Regions from separate parts of the Streptomyces sp. NPDC102514 genome, predicted to be linked through region 1. Evidence: riboswitches for the same ligand, from Rfam matches in the RefSeq annotation. Region 1 holds a riboswitch; each other region holds the start of a gene.
What was found. Region 1 has a riboswitch for cobalamin ahead of ACZ60E_RS22120 (ribonucleoside-diphosphate reductase subunit alpha). Riboswitches for the same ligand answer to the same signal wherever they lie in the genome.

Region 1 (3,879 bases):
CGCGGCTCCCTGGTCCCGGGCGAGGCGGGCCAGTGGACGTACGCGACGCTGGCGCTGGGCTCCGCGCTCGCGCTGTTCATGTACCCGCACTCGATCACGGCGACGCTGTCCTCGCGCAGCCGTGAGGTGATCCGGCGCAACACCACGATCCTGCCGCTGTACTCGCTGATGCTGGGCCTGCTCGCGCTGCTCGGCTTCATGGCGATCGCGGCCGGGATCAAGGTGGACAACGGGCAGCTGGCGATCCCGCAGCTCTTCGAGACCATGTTCCCGGACTGGTTCGCGGGCGTGGCGTTCGCGGCGATCGGGATCGGCGCGCTCGTGCCGGCGGCCATCATGTCCATCGCGGCGGCCAACCTGTTCACCCGCAACATCTACAAGGACTTCATCAAGCCCGACGCGACGCCCGCCCAGGAGACCAAGGTCTCCAAGCTGGTCTCGCTGCTCGTGAAGGTCGGCGCGCTGGTCTTCGTCCTGACCATGGACAAGACGGTCGCGATCAACTTCCAGCTCCTCGGCGGGATCTGGATCCTGCAGACCTTCCCGGCGCTCGTCGGCGGACTGTTCACGCGCTGGTTCCACCGATGGGCGCTGCTCGCGGGCTGGGCGGTCGGGATGCTGTACGGGACGGTCGCCGCGTACGGGGTGGCCTCGCCGACGCAGAAGCACTTCGGCGGGTCCTCGAAGGAGATTCCCGGGATCGGGGAGATCGGGTACATCGGGCTGACCGCGTTCGTGCTGAACCTGCTGGTGACGGTGGTGCTGACGTTCGTCCTTCGGGCGGTCAAGGCGCCGGACGGGGTCGACGAGACCTCTGCCGAGGACTACACGGCGGATGCCGGCGACAAGGGGGTCCAGGTGGACCTGCCGCCTGCCACGGCGGGGGCGGGCCACTAGGGGTTTTTCGCCCCCGCCGCCCCTACCCTTCCCGTCACTGCATGGGGGCTGCGCCCCCTCGCCCCCCTTTGCCCTCAAACGCCGGACGGGCTGGAGATTCACGGATCTCTCAGCCCGTCCGGTGTTTGAGGACCGGGGGTTCGGGGGCGGCGCCCCCGAGGCAGGCCGCACCTCCGCAGCCCGCTCCCCTGCACCGTACGGAGCCGACACGACACAACATGTGGGGGTGCTTCCGGAGCCCGGCACAAGATGTATGCTCATGCTCGCTGTCGTCGCAGGGGAATCCGGTGTGAGTCCGGAACTGTCCCGCAACGGTGTACTTGTACGTGATATGCCCGCATGTCGCGTACAGGAGTCAGTCCGAGGACCTGCCGACAGCGCGCCCAGGCCGTCCGGTCCGGGTGCATGACGTCCGGGCCTCGCGGAGTGGGCCGGTGGACGCGGCGTACCGCTGCCCAGGGCGCGTACCCCCGTGTGCCCCGAACCCCTCTCCCCCGAGGCCCCCGTGCCGAGCGAGGGAGAGCCCCACGTGACCATCGCGCCAGCCGATCCGGTCTCCGCGACAGCGACCCGGGACCAGCAGGACAGGGCCGAGGCCGACGGACCGGGAACCGCGTTGCTGCGGATCCTGACCGACTTCACCGCCGACCTCCCCGGTGCCGACCCCGGCCGGGTCGCCGCCGCCGCGCTGCGCGGCCGGTCCGCCGCCGCGGACATCGCGGAGCTGCGTGAGCTGGCCACGGAGTCGGCCGCCGGTCTCATCTCCGAGGACCCGGTCTACTCGAAGCTGGCCGCCCGGCTGCTGACCGTCACCATCGCCGCGGAGGCCGCCTCGCAGGGCGTGCGCTCCTTCTCCGAGTCGGTCGCCGTCGGCCACCGCGAGGGCCTGATCGCCGACCGCACGGCCGCGTTCGTGCGCCTCCACGCGGCCCGGCTGGACACGCTGATCGACCTGGCGGGCGACGACCGCTTCGGCTACTTCGGCCTGCGTACCCTGCACAGCCGGTACCTGCTGCGGCACCCGATCACACGGTCCGTCGTCGAGACGCCCCAGCACTTCATGCTGCGGGTGGCGAGCGGACTGGCCGAGGACGACACGACGAGGTCCGTCGACGAAGTCGCGTCCCTGTACCGGCTGATGAGCCGCCTGGACTACCTGCCGTCCTCCCCCACGCTCTTCAACTCCGGTACGCGCCACCCGCAGATGTCGTCCTGCTACCTCCTCGACTCCCCGCTGGACGAGCTGGACTCCATCTACGACCGCTACCACCAGGTGGCCCGCCTCTCGAAGCACGCGGGCGGCATCGGGCTCTCGTACTCCCGGATCCGTTCGCGCGGTTCGCTGATCCGCGGCACGAACGGGCACTCGAACGGCATCGTCCCGTTCCTGAAGACCCTCGACGCCTCGGTCGCCGCGGTGAACCAGGGCGGCCGGCGCAAGGGCGCGGCGGCGGTCTACCTGGAGACCTGGCACTCCGACATCGAGGAGTTCCTGGAGCTGCGCGACAACACCGGTGAGGACGCCCGGCGTACGCACAACCTGAACCTCGCGCACTGGATCCCGGACGAGTTCATGCGCCGGGTGAACGAGGACCGCGACTGGTCGCTGTTCTCCCCCTCGGACGTGCCCGAGCTGGTCGACCTGTGGGGCGCCGACTTCGAGGCCGCCTACCGCAAGGCGGAGGCCGCCGGGCTCGCCAAGAAGACCATCCCCGCCCGTGATCTGTACGGCCGCATGATGCGTACCCTCGCGCAGACCGGCAACGGCTGGATGACCTTCAAGGACGCCGCCAACCGCACGGCCAACCAGACCGCGCTGCCCGGCCACACGGTCCACTCCTCGAACCTGTGCACCGAGATCCTGGAGGTCACGGACGACGGGGAGACCGCGGTCTGCAACCTCGGGTCGGTCAACCTCGGCGCCTTCGTGGACGCGGACGCCGGCGACATCGACTGGGAGCGGCTCGACGCGACCGTCCGGACCGCCGTCACCTTCCTCGACCGGGTCGTCGACATCAACTTCTACCCGACCGAGCAGGCGGGCCGCTCCAACGCCAAGTGGCGTCCGGTGGGCCTCGGCGCGATGGGGCTGCAGGACGTCTTCTTCAAGCTGCGGCTGCCGTTCGACTCGCCGCAGGCGCGCGCCCTCTCCACCCGGATCGCCGAGCGGATCATGCTCGCCTCGTACGAGGCGTCCGCCGACCTCGCCGAGCGCAACGGCCCGCTGCCCGCCTGGGAGAAGACCCGTACGGCCCAGGGTGTGCTGCACCCGGACCACTACGACGTCGAGCTGAACTGGCCGGAGCGCTGGGCCGCCCTGCGGGAGCGGATCGCCGCGGTCGGCATGCGCAACTCGCTGCTGCTGGCCATCGCCCCGACGGCCACCATCGCGTCCATCGCGGGCGTGTACGAGTGCATCGAGCCGCAGGTCTCCAACCTGTTCAAGCGCGAGACGCTGTCCGGCGAGTTCCTCCAGGTCAACTCGTACCTGGTGGCCGAGCTGAAGAAGCTCGGCGTGTGGGACGCGCAGACCCGGGAGGCGCTGCGCGAGTCCAACGGCTCGGTGCAGGGCTTCACCTGGGTCCCGCAGGACGTGCGCGACCTGTACCGCACGGCCTGGGAGATCCCGCAGCGCGGTCTGATCGACATGGCCGCCGCCCGGACCCCGTTCCTCGACCAGGCCCAGTCGCTGAACCTGTTCCTGGAGACGCCGACCATCGGCAAGCTCTCCTCGATGTACGCGTACGCCTGGAAGTCGGGGCTGAAGACGACGTACTACCTGCGCTCGCGTCCGGCGACCCGTATCGCCCGCGCCGCCCAGGCGCAGAGCGTGCCCGAGGCCACCATCCCCGTCCAGCAGGCCGCCGACCCCGACGCGGTCGCCTGCTCCCTTGAGAACCCCGAGTCCTGCGAGGCCTGCCAGTAATGACCACCGCACCTGACGCACCGGAGAAGGCCCAGCAGGCCGAGAAGACCGGGAAG
Region 2 (3,879 bases), on a different contig from region 1:
CTCGCCGGGCGGCTGCCGCTCGTACTGGGCTGAGCCGGCACCCGGGGCGGGTACGAGATAGGCCGGCCGATCGGCAGCCCCGCCGTGCCAGGCTCCCGGCCTGGGGGCAAGCGCCTGACCTGGACCGTTACCGTACGGCCGCATCGCACCCCCGCCGGTGCGCTCCCGGCGCTGCCCTTCTAGGGTGCCGCCATGGACTCGCAGCACTACCTCTCAGAACTGTTCTCCCTGGACGGCCGGGTCGCCCTGGTGACCGGCGGCAGCTCCGGCATCGGGCGGGGCATGGCGGAGGCGCTGGCCCGCGCCGGGGCGAGCGTCGTCGTCGTGGCACGCAAGGAAGCGGAACTGCGGGCGACGGTCGAGGAGTTGCATGCGCTCGGCTGCCGTGCGGCCTGGGTCGGCGCGGATCTCGGTACGCGTGAAGGCGTGCGCGAGGCAGCCGAGCAGGCGGTCGAGGCCTTCGGTGAACCCGACATCCTCGTCAACTGCGCCGGCGTCAACCTCCGGCCGCCGATGAGCGAGCTCAGCGACGAGGTGTGGGACACCACCATGGCCCTGAACCTGGACGCGCCCTTCCTGCTGGGCCGGCGTTTCGGCCCGGCCATGGCCGAGCGGGGCTTCGGGCGGATCATCCACATCACCTCGCAGCAGGCCCACCGCGCCTTCGTCCAGAGCGGTGCCTACGGCGTCTCCAAGGGGGCGCTGGAGTCACTGGCCCGCTCACAGGCGGAGGCCTGGTCGCCGTACGGGGTCACCGTCAACACGCTGGTGCCGGGCTTCGTGATGACACCGCTGAACAGGCGGCTGTCGTCCGACCCGGAGAAGGTGGCGGCCCTGGCGGCGCGCACGATGGTCGGACGCAACGGCCTCGCGGAGGACTTCGCGGGCGCGGCGGTCTTCCTGGCGAGCGCCGCCTCCTCGTATGTCACCGGGCAGTCGGTCTTCGTCGACGGCGGCTTCTCCGTGCACTGAAAAGTTTTCCACGACCGGGGTGTGCCCCGTAGGGTGGCCGGTGCAGCTGGTTCGCCCCGTCCGCCAGACGGGTGCGTCGCAAGAGGGAACCCGGTGGGAATCCGGGACTGCCCCGCAGCGGTGAGTGGGAACGACCGCCGTCACACGCACTGGGCCCGGCCGGGTCTGGGAAGCGACGGCCAGTAGGTGTCCTCCGCAGGGAGGACGTGCCCGCGAGTCCGAAGACCTGCCAACTGCCCGTGCGCGAACCATTCGTGCGCGGAGATCCCGGTGACCTCGTGGGCGGGTCGGCGTACTTGATCCGGCGGACGACCGCGCTCTGCGCGCGGTTCGGTTTCCGCCCGGTCCGTCACCCCTTCGCGCTCGCGTCCCGTCCCGGGATCCCAGGGAGATATCTCGCGAAGGAGATTTCCGTGACAGCGCAGTCCGCAGCCGCGGCGGCACGGGCCACCGTGTACGGCTACCCCCGCCAGGGACAGAACCGGGAACTGAAGAAGGCCGTCGAGGGCTACTGGAAGGGCCGGGTCGACGCCGACGCCCTCCGGGCCACCGCCGCCGAGCTGCGCCGGGCCAACTGGCGGCAGCTGGCCGAGGCCGGCATCCACGAGGTTCCCACCGGCGACTTCTCGTACTACGACCACGTCCTGGACGCCGGTGTCATGGTCGGCGCGATCCCCGCACGCCACCGCGCCGCCGTCGAGGCCGACGCGCTCGACGGCTACTTCGCCATGGCGCGCGGCACCCAGGACGTGGCGCCGCTGGAGATGACGAAGTGGTTCGACACGAACTACCACTATCTGGTGCCCGAGTTGGGTCCGGACACCGTCTTCACGGCCGACTCGAGCAAGCAGGTCGCGGAGCTGAAGGAAGCCCTGGCGCTCGGGCTCACCGCACGACCCGTCCTCGTCGGACCCGTCACCTACCTCCTGCTCGCCAAGCCCGCCCCGGGTGTCGCCGGCGACTTCGACCCGCTCACCCTCATCGACCGGCTGCTGCCCGTGTACGCCGAGATCGTCGCCGATCTTCGCGCCGCGGGGGCGGAGTGGGTCCAGCTCGACGAGCCCGCCCTGGTGCAGGACCGCACACCCGCCGAGCTGAACACGGCCACCCGCGTCTACCGTGACCTCGGCGCCCTGGCCGACCGCCCGAAGCTGCTGGTCGCGTCCTACTTCGCCCGGCTCGGCGACGCCCTGCCGGTGCTGGCCAAGGCCCCGGTGGAAGGTCTCGCGCTGGACTTCACCGAGTCGGCCGCCGCCAACCTGGACGCGCTCGCCGCCGTGGGCGGACTGCCCGGCAAGCGTCTGATCGCCGGAGTGGTCAACGGCCGCAACATCTGGGTCAACGACCTGGAAAAGTCCCTCGGCACGCTCGGCACCCTGCTCGGGCTGGCCGACCGGGTCGACGTGGCCGCCTCCTGCTCCCTCCTCCACGTCCCCCTCGACGCCTCCGCGGAACGCGACATCGAGCCGCAGATCCGCCGCTGGCTCGCCTTCGCCCGGCAGAAGACCGCGGAGATCGTCACTCTCGCCAAGGGCCTCGCGGGCGGCACCGGCGCTATCGCCGCCGAACTCGCCGCCAACCGGGCCGACCTGGCCTCCCGCGCCGGGTCCGCGATCACCCGCGACCCCACCGTACGGGCCCAGGCCGCCGCCGTCACGGACGCCGACGCCCGCCGCTCCCTGCCGTACGCCGAGCGGGCCGCGGCCCAGCGCGCCCACCTCGGCCTGCCGCTGCTGCCGACCACCACCATCGGCTCGTTCCCCCAGACCACGGAACTGCGCACGGCACGGGCCGACCTGCGCGCCGGGCGGATCGACAGCGCCGGGTACGAGGAGCGCATCCGGGCCGAGATCGGCGAGGTGATCTCGTTCCAGGAGAAGACCGGCCTCGATGTGCTCGTGCACGGCGAACCCGAACGCAACGACATGGTCCAGTACTTCGCCGAACAGCTCACCGGATACCTCGCCACCCAGCACGGCTGGGTCCAGTCCTACGGCACGCGGTACGTCCGCCCGCCGATCCTCGCCGGGGACATCTCCCGCCCGGAACCCATGACGGTGCGCTGGACGACGTACGCCCAGTCGCTCACCGCCAAGCCGGTCAAGGGCATGCTGACCGGGCCCGTCACCATGCTCGCCTGGTCCTTCGTCCGCGACGACCAGCCGCTCGGCGACACCGCCCGCCAGGTCGCCCTCGCCCTGCGCGACGAGGTGAACGACCTTGAGGCGGCCGGGACTTCGGTCATCCAGGTCGACGAACCCGCCCTGCGCGAGACGCTGCCGCTGCGGGCCGCCGACCGTCCGGCGTATCTGGCGTGGGCCACCGAGGCGTTCCGCCTCAGCACCGGCGGCGTACGCCCGGACACCCAGATCCACACGCACATGTGCTACGCCGAGTTCGGTGACATCGTGCAGGCCATCGACGACCTCGACGCCGACGTCATCAGCCTGGAGGCGGCACGCTCGCACATGCAGGTCGCCCGCGAGCTGGCCGGACACGGTTATCCGCGTGAGGCGGGGCCCGGTGTGTACGACATCCACTCGCCCCGGGTGCCGAGTACGGACGAGGCCGCCGCCCTGCTGCGCAAGGGACTTGAGGCCATCCCCGCCGAGCGCCTCTGGGTCAACCCCGACTGCGGTCTGAAGACCCGGGCCTGGCCCGAGACGCGCACGTCCCTGGAGAACCTGGTCGCCGCGGCCCGCACGATCCGCACGGAACTGTCCACGTCCTGATCCGCGCGGCGGGCCGGGAGCGGGGGCGCGGGCCCCGGGCTCCCGGCCCGTACCAGGGCTATTCGGCTGTCGCCAAAATGTCCGACTCGCACGATCCTGGAGCTGCTACACCTGAACGTGCCGGTGCTCGCCCCGCCGGGGGGCGGGGCGGCACGGTCACCGGACAGCAGTCCGC
Region 3 (3,879 bases), on a different contig from region 1:
GGAATCTGCCGAGCAGCGCCAGGACCTCCGCGCCGTCGTGCCGCGGTTCCTCCGAGCGGGCCGCGTCGGGGCGGCGGGTCATGCTCGGGCTGTGGTGATGGCTGAAAACCAGCACCTGGGCGTCGTCGGCCCGCGAGTTGCGTACGAGGCGGCCGTCGGCGGCGTACGACCGGGAACTGTGCGCGGCGAGCGTCCGCTCCAGCCAGCGCAGTTGACCGGTGCCCAGCGAGCCCTCGTAGTGGCCGCTGCGGTACGTCGTGTCGATGCTGACGCCGATGACGTTCTCGGCGATCCGGAAGGAGTAGTACATCCGGTCGCCGTCCAGGCTGTCCTGGGTGTAGCCGTGGCCGACCGGTCCCGCCCCTGCCCGCCCGGGGTCGAGGTGTGCGGCCAGATACTCGTGCGGGGTGCACAGCCGGCGCCGCTCGTCGGCCGTCACGGTCCGCGCCGAGCGGGTGTGCCGTCGCAGGATCGCTTCGAGCACCTCGCTCTTGGGGTCGTCGCCGGTCCGCAGGGCCTTCGCGTAGGCGGCCGTGTCCGTGTCCGGGACCGACATCAGCTTGCGGGAGCCCGTCGCGAAGTCGCCGAGCGCGGGTGACAGGCAGCCGCCGGGCAGATCGTCGTGGTTGCCCACCGTCGAGTACCAGGGGATGCCGAGCCCCGGGCTGGTCACCGGCCGCCGCGCGGCCGTGAGGAAACCGGGGACGGCGGGCAGCCCGCGCCGCTTGTCCAGGTCGCGCAGGCCCGGGTCGTCCGGGTGCCAGTAGAGGGGGAGCCCCGAGTCCTGGACGCCTTCGTACGCCGACGGGTCGCCGGAGTCGGGAGTGATCCGGCCGCCGCTCATCAGCGTGAGGAACCAGTCGAGTTCGAGCGCGGAGTTGTTGTCGATGTTGTCGCCGGTCGTCATCACGAAGGCGGGCGGCAGACCGGTGTGCGGGCCCTCGGCGAGCGCGTTCACCTGCTCCACGAGCGCGACGGCCCCCGCCACGGTCAGCGCCTCCTGAGGACGCCAGGCCGCGGCCCCGCCCGAGCGCAGGAACTCCGTGCGCAGCGGGTTCTGCACATCGGTCAGGTGCAGGTCGGTGAACTGGACGAAGCACGCGAGCGGGGTCCGCCGGTCCGGGCGGCCGGTGGCGGCGGGGGCGAGTTCCTCCCGTACGACCAGGGGCCGGCCCGGGCCCGTGACCAGTCGGCGGTAGCTGCCGGAGTGCGGGCTTCCGCTCAGCCGGGCGGTCATGTCCAGGGTGGTGGCCGCGTACGGCGCCGGCCGCCGGGTGGCACGGGCCGGCCGCGGGGCCACCTGTTCGGCCGCGGGTGCCGCGGAGGGGCCGGGGCGCTGCGGCGGGACGAGGGTCGCCGCTCCCGCTGCCGCCGTCGCCCCCGCCGCCATCGCGAGGGTGCCGGAGACGAGCAGGAAGCGACGGCGGTCGATGGCCGCCGCGGCTTCCCCATCGGCCGGGCCCCTCCCGGACGGATCCCTTCCGGCCATGTCCCTTCCGGCGGGTCCGGTGATTCCGGCGGTTCCGGCGGTTCCGGTCATGGGCTGGTCCTGCGGCATGGGTCGGTCCTCCGGTGCCTCCGAGCGGCGCGCTGAACGGAACCACTCATTCAGGCCGCGGGGGCACGGGCGTGGCGCCGCCGTGAACACCGCCGGAACAGGAGAAACGTACGAAACGGGCGGCGGAGACCGGCATTCCCGTCGAGCCCTCGCCGAGCCGCGACCGAGCCCCCACCGCACTGCCGCACGGCCGTGAAAGCCGCCGTGATAGCTTGCGAAAGCCAGTCGAACCCATGTACGTGGGTCAGGGAATCCGGTGGAAATCCGGAGCTGACGCGCAGCGGTGAGGGTGACGGGCGGGGCATCGGCCACTGGACCGGATCGACGGTCCGGGAAGGCGCCTCGTCCGGGTGAACCCGAGTCCGAAGACCTGCTGGCGGCCTCCGCGGTCCCGAGACGGCGGGGGAGCACCGTACGACCGGGCTCCGCGTTCGAGCCCTCGACGTCTGAGGAACTTCCGTGCCCATCGCACGCCCCACCCGCCCTGCCGCCCTGCTCGTTTCCGGGGTCGTTCTGCTGACCGCGTGCGGTGGTGCCGACTCGTCCGGCTCAGCCGGCAAGGACTCCGCGGCAGCCGTCACCCTGGAGAACTGCGGCCACACCGTCCGCGTGGAGTCCCCGCCGCGCAAGGCCGTCTCCCTCAACCAGGGCACCACCGAGATCATGTTCTCGCTGGGCCTCGCCGACCGGATGGCCGGCAGCGCCACCTGGACCGACCCGGTGATGAAGGGCCTGGAGAAGGCCGACGCGCAGGTGAAGCGGATCGCCGACAACAACCCGTCGTTCGAACGGGTCCTGGACGCCGACCCCGACTTCGTCGCCGCCTCGTTCGTGTCCACGCTCGGCAAGGGAGGCGTCGCCACCCGCGAGCAGTTCGAGAAGCTCGGCGTACCCGCGTACGTCTCGCCCTCCGACTGCGCGGGCAAGGACAACACCGGGGACGGCGACGGCGCCCGCAAGAAGCCCCTCGGCATCGACGCCATCTACGGGGAGATACGCGACCTGGCCGAGGTGTTCGGTGTGGAGGAGCGGGGCGACAAGCTGGTCGCCGAGCTCCGGCAGCGCATGCAGAAGGCCACCGCCGGCATCGACGCCTCGGACGTCTCCCTCCTGTACTGGTTCGCCAACTCCGAGTCGCCCTACATGGCCGGCTGCTGCGGCGCCCCCGGCATCATCACCCGGGCGTTCGACGCGAAGAACGTCTTCGACGACACCCACGAGGAATGGCCCCAGATCAACTGGGAGACGGTCGCCGACCGCGACCCCGACGTCCTCGTCATCGGCGATCTGACCCGCAAGTCGCAGACCGCCGAGTCCGCGAAGAAGAAGATCGAGTTCCTGGAGTCCGACCCGGTCACCAAGAACATGACCGCCGTGAAGAAGAAGCGGTACGTCCTGCTCAGCGGGCAGGCCATGAACCCGACCATCCGTACCGTCGAGGGCGTCGAACAAGTGGCCACCGCCCTGCGGGAGTTCGGGCTCACGGGGTGACTCGCCGGATGGCACGGCCGCGCGTGGGACTGCTCTGCGCGGCCGGCGTGGCACTGCTCGTCGCCTCCGTCGCCGTCGCGATCACCATCGGCCCGGCGGACATCCGCGTCGCCGACGTCTGGTCCGTGGTCGCCTCCCATCTGGGCTGGGGGAGTACGGAGCTGAGCCCCATCCGGGACGGCATCGTCTGGCAGCTGCGGCTGCCGCGCACCCTGCTGGCCGCCGTCTGCGGGGCCGGACTCGCCGTGTGCGGCGCGGTCATGCAGTCCCTGCTGCGCAACCCGCTCGCCGACCCGTTCGTCCTCGGGGTGTCCTCCGGAGCCTCGACCGGCGCGGTCGTCGTGGTCGTCCTCGGCGCGGGCGGCGGCCTGGTGTCGGTCTCGGCGGGCGCGTTCCTCGGCGCGCTGCTGTCGTTCGGACTCGTGCTGCTGCTCAGCCACACGCTCGGCGGGACGACGGACCGCGTGGTGCTGAGCGGTGTCGCCGCGATGCAGCTCTTCTCGGCGCTCACCTCCTTCGTGGTGATGACCGCCGCCGACGCCGAGACCACCCGAGGGGTGCTGTTCTGGCTGCTCGGCTCGCTGGGCGGGGTCGGCTGGACGGACGTCTGGGTCTGCCTCGCGGTCCTGGTGGTCGCGCTGGCGGTCTGTCTGGCGTACGCGCGCACGCTGGACGCGTTCGCCTTCGGCCAGGACGCCGCCGCGACCCTCGGGGTGTCCGTGGCCCGCACCCGGCTGGTGCTGCTGTGCGTGACGGCGCTCCTGACGGCCGCGCTCGTCAGCTCGGCCGGCGCCATCGGCTTCGTCGGACTCGTCCTGCCGCACGCGGCC
Region 4 (3,879 bases), on a different contig from region 1:
TCCGGTGCGTAACAGGCCATCGCCCGGTCGAAGTCCCGCTCCCGCCCGGCGGCCGTCAGTTCCGCGTCGAGCCGGCGGATCTCCCCCTCGGCGTCCTCGTCGTCCCAGAACGCGCGCACCTCCATGGCCCCGAGGGCCGCCACCGGGTGCTTCGAGGCGGCCTCCACTGCCTCCTCCAGGCTGTCGCACTCAAGGATGTCGTACCCGGCGACGTACTCCTTCGTCTCCGCGAACGGACCGTCGGTGCGCAGCACTTCGCCCTCGCGGACGCGCACGGTCACCGCGTCGGCCGGGGGCCGCAGCCGGTGGCCGTGCAGCCGTACACCGCGGCGCACGCTCAGCTCCTCCACCCATGGTTCGACGGGGGCCATCCCCGAGGCGTCGGCGGTGTCGTCGCCGCAGACCAGCAGCATGTACTTCATGGTTCCTCCCGGTGTTCCTGAGACCCTGTACCTCCCCGACGAACCGGGGTGAGCCGAATCGACACCCCCGCAGCATCTCCTGTGGACCGGCGCCGCAGAAGGCGGCACCCGGCAGCGGTGTGGCCTGTTCCGGGAGCCCGCGGGACACCTGCCGTACGTACGCTGGGAACAGGTGGCGGAAGAGGGGGCGTCAAGGATGGCGGGACAGTCGTGCACGGGGTGCGCCGGGACCATGAGGTCGCTGCGCGAGGAACTGCGACAGGCCTCGGAGGAACGGTCCTTCGCCGGACTCCCGATGCCCCGGCCGGACAGCGGACGGTCCGCGGACACCCCTGACCCGGCCGGGGACGACCTGGTGGCCCTCATCGAGCGTCAGGTGGCCGAGCACGAACAGGACCTCGGGCCCGACCATCCGGACACCCTGCGCTCCCGCAACAACCTCGCGGGCGCCTGTCTGCAGGCAGGACACCTCAAGCAGGCCGTTTCACTGTCCGAGCGGAACCTGGCCGACAGCGAGCGCGTCCTGGGCGCCGCCGATCCCCACACGCTGACCTGCCGGAACAACCTCGCGGGCGCGTACGAGGCGGAGGGCGCCCCGGACCGTGCCGTCCCGCTCTACGAGAGCGCGCTGGCGGCCCGCGAACGCGTCCTGGGACCCACCGACCTGCTCACCCTGCAGTGCCGGGACAATCTCGCCCGCGCCCACGTGCTGACGGGGAACCCCGTGCTCGCCGTCCCGCTCCATGAGCGCACGCTCGCCGACCGTGAACGCGTCCTGGGCGCCGACCACCCCGACACCCTGCTCTCCCGCTGCGAACTCGCCCATGTCCACCACACGGTGGGAAACCCCGCGCGCAGTGCCGAGCTGTTCACGCGAGCCCTGGCCGACAGCGAGCTCGGCCCCGGCCACCCCGCGACCGGGCAGCTGCGGGAACTCCTGACCCATGTGCAGGGCGGCTGAACAGGCGCTCCGTTCCCACCGGGAGGACCGGCGCGCGCCGCGTGACCACTCTCACGCCCCCCGAGGGCCGCTTGTCACCACCCCTGTACGCGCACTACTGTCACGACGCCTTGGTGCTCGGGAAATCGGTGTGATGCCGGTGCGGCCCTCGCCACTGTGATCGGGAAGTCCGGCTCCGGCCCTCACGGGCAGCCACTGGGTCCTCGGACCCGGGAAGGCGGAGCACGGGTGGTGTTACCCGTAAGCCAGGAGACCGGCCAAGGCACGTCAACCATCCACGAGGTGCTGGAGAGGGTCTGCTGAGCCATGCACATAGCCGAGGGTTTCCTTCCTCCGGCGCACGCGGTCGCCTGGGGCGTCGCGTCGGCGCCGTTCGTCGTCCACGGAGTCCGGTCGCTCACCCGTGAGGTCAGAGAACATCCCGAGAGCACGCTCCTCATCGGCGCGTCGGGGGCCTTCACCTTCGTTCTCTCCGCACTGAAACTGCCGTCGGTGACCGGCAGTTGTTCACATCCCACCGGCACCGGCCTCGGCGCCATCCTGTTCCGGCCACCGATCATGGCGGTCCTGGGCACCATCACCCTGCTCTTCCAGGCGCTGCTGCTCGCGCACGGCGGACTGACCACGCTGGGCGCCAACGTCTTCTCGATGGCGATCGTCGGCCCGTGGGCCGGCTACGCGGTCTACCGGCTGTTCCGGCGGTTCGACGCGCCGCTGATGGTCGCGGTGTTCTTCGCCGCGTTCGTCGCCGACCTGTCCACCTACTGCGTCACCAGCGTGCAGCTGGCGCTCGCGTTCCCCGACCCGAGCAGTGGATTCCTGGGCGCGCTCGGCAAGTTCGGCTCGATCTTCGCCGTCACCCAGATCCCGCTCGCGGTCAGCGAGGGCCTGCTCACCGTGCTCGTGATGCGGCTGCTGGTGCAGTCGAGCAGGGGTGAACTGACCCGGCTCGGTGTGTTCCTGACCGGCAGGCGGACCCGGACCGGGAAGTCCGGCCCGAACGAGACTCCCGAGACCGACGAGACGCCCGAGACGACCGGGACGGTGGCCCGATGAGCCGTAACGCGAAGATCAACGCCCTGCTGCTGTTCGTGGTGGCCGCGCTCGCCGTCCTGCCGCTGGTCTTCGGCATGGGCGACCACAAGAAGGAGCCGTTCACGGGCGCCGACGCGGAGGCGGAGACCGCGATCACCGAGATCGAGCCGGACTACGAGCCGTGGTTCTCCCCCCTGTACGAGCCGCCCTCCGGTGAGATCGAGTCGGCGCTGTTCGCCCTCCAGGCCGCCCTCGGCGCGGGCGTCCTCGCCTACTACTTCGGCCTGCGCCGGGGCAGGCGCCAGGGCGAACTGCGGGTCCTGGCACAGCGGGAGGACGACCAGGGACCGACGGACAAGGCGCCCGGCGATGCCGGTGCGTCCGCGGCCGGACCGAGCCGACCGAACGAACGGGCCTGAACCTTCGTGCTGCCGATCGACGCGGCGGCGCACAGCAGTCGCTGGCGCCGCCGCCATCCCGTGGACAAGGCCGTGCTCGGTCTCGGCCTGACCGTCCTCGCGATCTCCCTCCCGCCCTGGCCGGGCGCCGCCCTGGTCCTGGTGACCGCCCTCACCGTGCTGCTGGGCCCGGCCTCGGTACCCGCCCGGCGGCTCTGGCGCGCCTACCGGGTGCCGCTGGGCTTCTGCGTGACCGGTGCGCTGCCCCTGCTGCTCCAGGTCGGCGGCCCGGACGGGTTCGTGACCCTGGCGGAGGGTGGTCCGGTACGCGCCGGGGAACTCCTGCTGCGTACCTCGGCCGCCTCCCTCGGCGTGCTCCTGTTCGCGTTCACCACTCCCCTGTCCGACCTGCTGCCACGGCTGGTCAACGCCGGGGTGCCCGCGCCGGTCGTCGACGTGGCCCTGGTGACGTACCGGATGAGCTTCCTGCTCCTCGACTCGGTGCGCCGGATCAGGGAGGCGCAGGCCGCCCGGCTCGGGCACACCACGCGGGCCGCCACCTGGCGTTCGCTGGCCGGGCTCGGTGCCACGGCCTTCGTGCGGGCCTTCGACCGGGCGACCCGGCTGCAGGCCGGACTCGCGGGCCGCGGCTACGACGGCACCCTGCGCGTCCTGGTCCCGGAGGCCCGGATCTCCGCGCGCTTCACCCTCGCCAGTGTCGCGCTGCTCGCGGCGGTGGCCGCACTCACCTTCGTACTGGAAAGGCCGCTGCGATGAGCGAGCCCGTGCTGGTCGCCCTGCGGGACGCGTCCTACGCGTACGAGGACGGCCCCACCGTGCTCAGCGGCCTCGACTTCGAGGTGCGCGCCGGGCGGGCGCTCGCCCTGCTCGGCCGCAACGGCAGTGGCAAGACCACCCTGATGCGGCTGCTCAGCGGCGGACTGCGCCCGCACAGCGGTCAGTTGACCGTGGAGGACAGGCCGGTCCGGTACGACCGCAAGGGCCTGACCCTGCTGCGCACGACCGTCCAGCTGGTGGTCCAGGACCCGGACGACCAGTTGTT

Region 2: another riboswitch for cobalamin. It lies ahead of metE (5-methyltetrahydropteroyltriglutamate--homocysteine S-methyltransferase); the one in region 1 lies ahead of ACZ60E_RS22120 (ribonucleoside-diphosphate reductase subunit alpha).
Region 3: another riboswitch for cobalamin. It lies ahead of ACZ60E_RS35035 (ABC transporter substrate-binding protein); the one in region 1 lies ahead of ACZ60E_RS22120 (ribonucleoside-diphosphate reductase subunit alpha).
Region 4: another riboswitch for cobalamin. It lies ahead of ACZ60E_RS00610 (energy-coupling factor ABC transporter permease); the one in region 1 lies ahead of ACZ60E_RS22120 (ribonucleoside-diphosphate reductase subunit alpha).

What each region holds. Positions count from the first base shown of each region.
Region 1 covers NZ_JBVJLW010000008.1:248,787-252,665, reverse strand. Annotated here, with positions in the region: gene mctP (monocarboxylate uptake permease MctP) at 1-897, shown strand, start outside; cobalamin riboswitch at 1,151-1,287, shown strand; gene ACZ60E_RS22120 (ribonucleoside-diphosphate reductase subunit alpha) at 1,427-3,823, shown strand; gene ACZ60E_RS22115 (ribonucleotide-diphosphate reductase subunit beta) at 3,823-3,879, shown strand, end outside.
Region 2 covers NZ_JBVJLW010000001.1:300,672-304,550, reverse strand. Annotated here, with positions in the region: gene ACZ60E_RS01415 (maleylpyruvate isomerase N-terminal domain-containing protein) at 1-33, shown strand, start outside; gene ACZ60E_RS01410 (SDR family NAD(P)-dependent oxidoreductase) at 193-972, shown strand; cobalamin riboswitch at 1,003-1,220, shown strand; gene metE (5-methyltetrahydropteroyltriglutamate--homocysteine S-methyltransferase) at 1,386-3,704, shown strand.
Region 3 covers NZ_JBVJLW010000017.1:7,185-11,063, forward strand. Annotated here, with positions in the region: gene ACZ60E_RS35030 (TIGR03767 family metallophosphoesterase) at 1-1,489, opposite strand, end outside; cobalamin riboswitch at 1,764-1,950, shown strand; gene ACZ60E_RS35035 (ABC transporter substrate-binding protein) at 2,018-3,049, shown strand; gene ACZ60E_RS35040 (FecCD family ABC transporter permease) at 3,058-3,879, shown strand, end outside.
Region 4 covers NZ_JBVJLW010000001.1:131,595-135,473, reverse strand. Annotated here, with positions in the region: gene ACZ60E_RS00620 (nuclear transport factor 2 family protein) at 1-422, opposite strand, end outside; gene ACZ60E_RS00615 (tetratricopeptide repeat protein) at 655-1,383, shown strand; cobalamin riboswitch at 1,478-1,659, shown strand; gene ACZ60E_RS00610 (energy-coupling factor ABC transporter permease) at 1,690-2,439, shown strand; gene ACZ60E_RS00605 (energy-coupling factor ABC transporter substrate-binding protein) at 2,436-2,837, shown strand; gene cbiQ (cobalt ECF transporter T component CbiQ) at 2,844-3,593, shown strand; gene ACZ60E_RS00595 (energy-coupling factor ABC transporter ATP-binding protein) at 3,590-3,879, shown strand, end outside.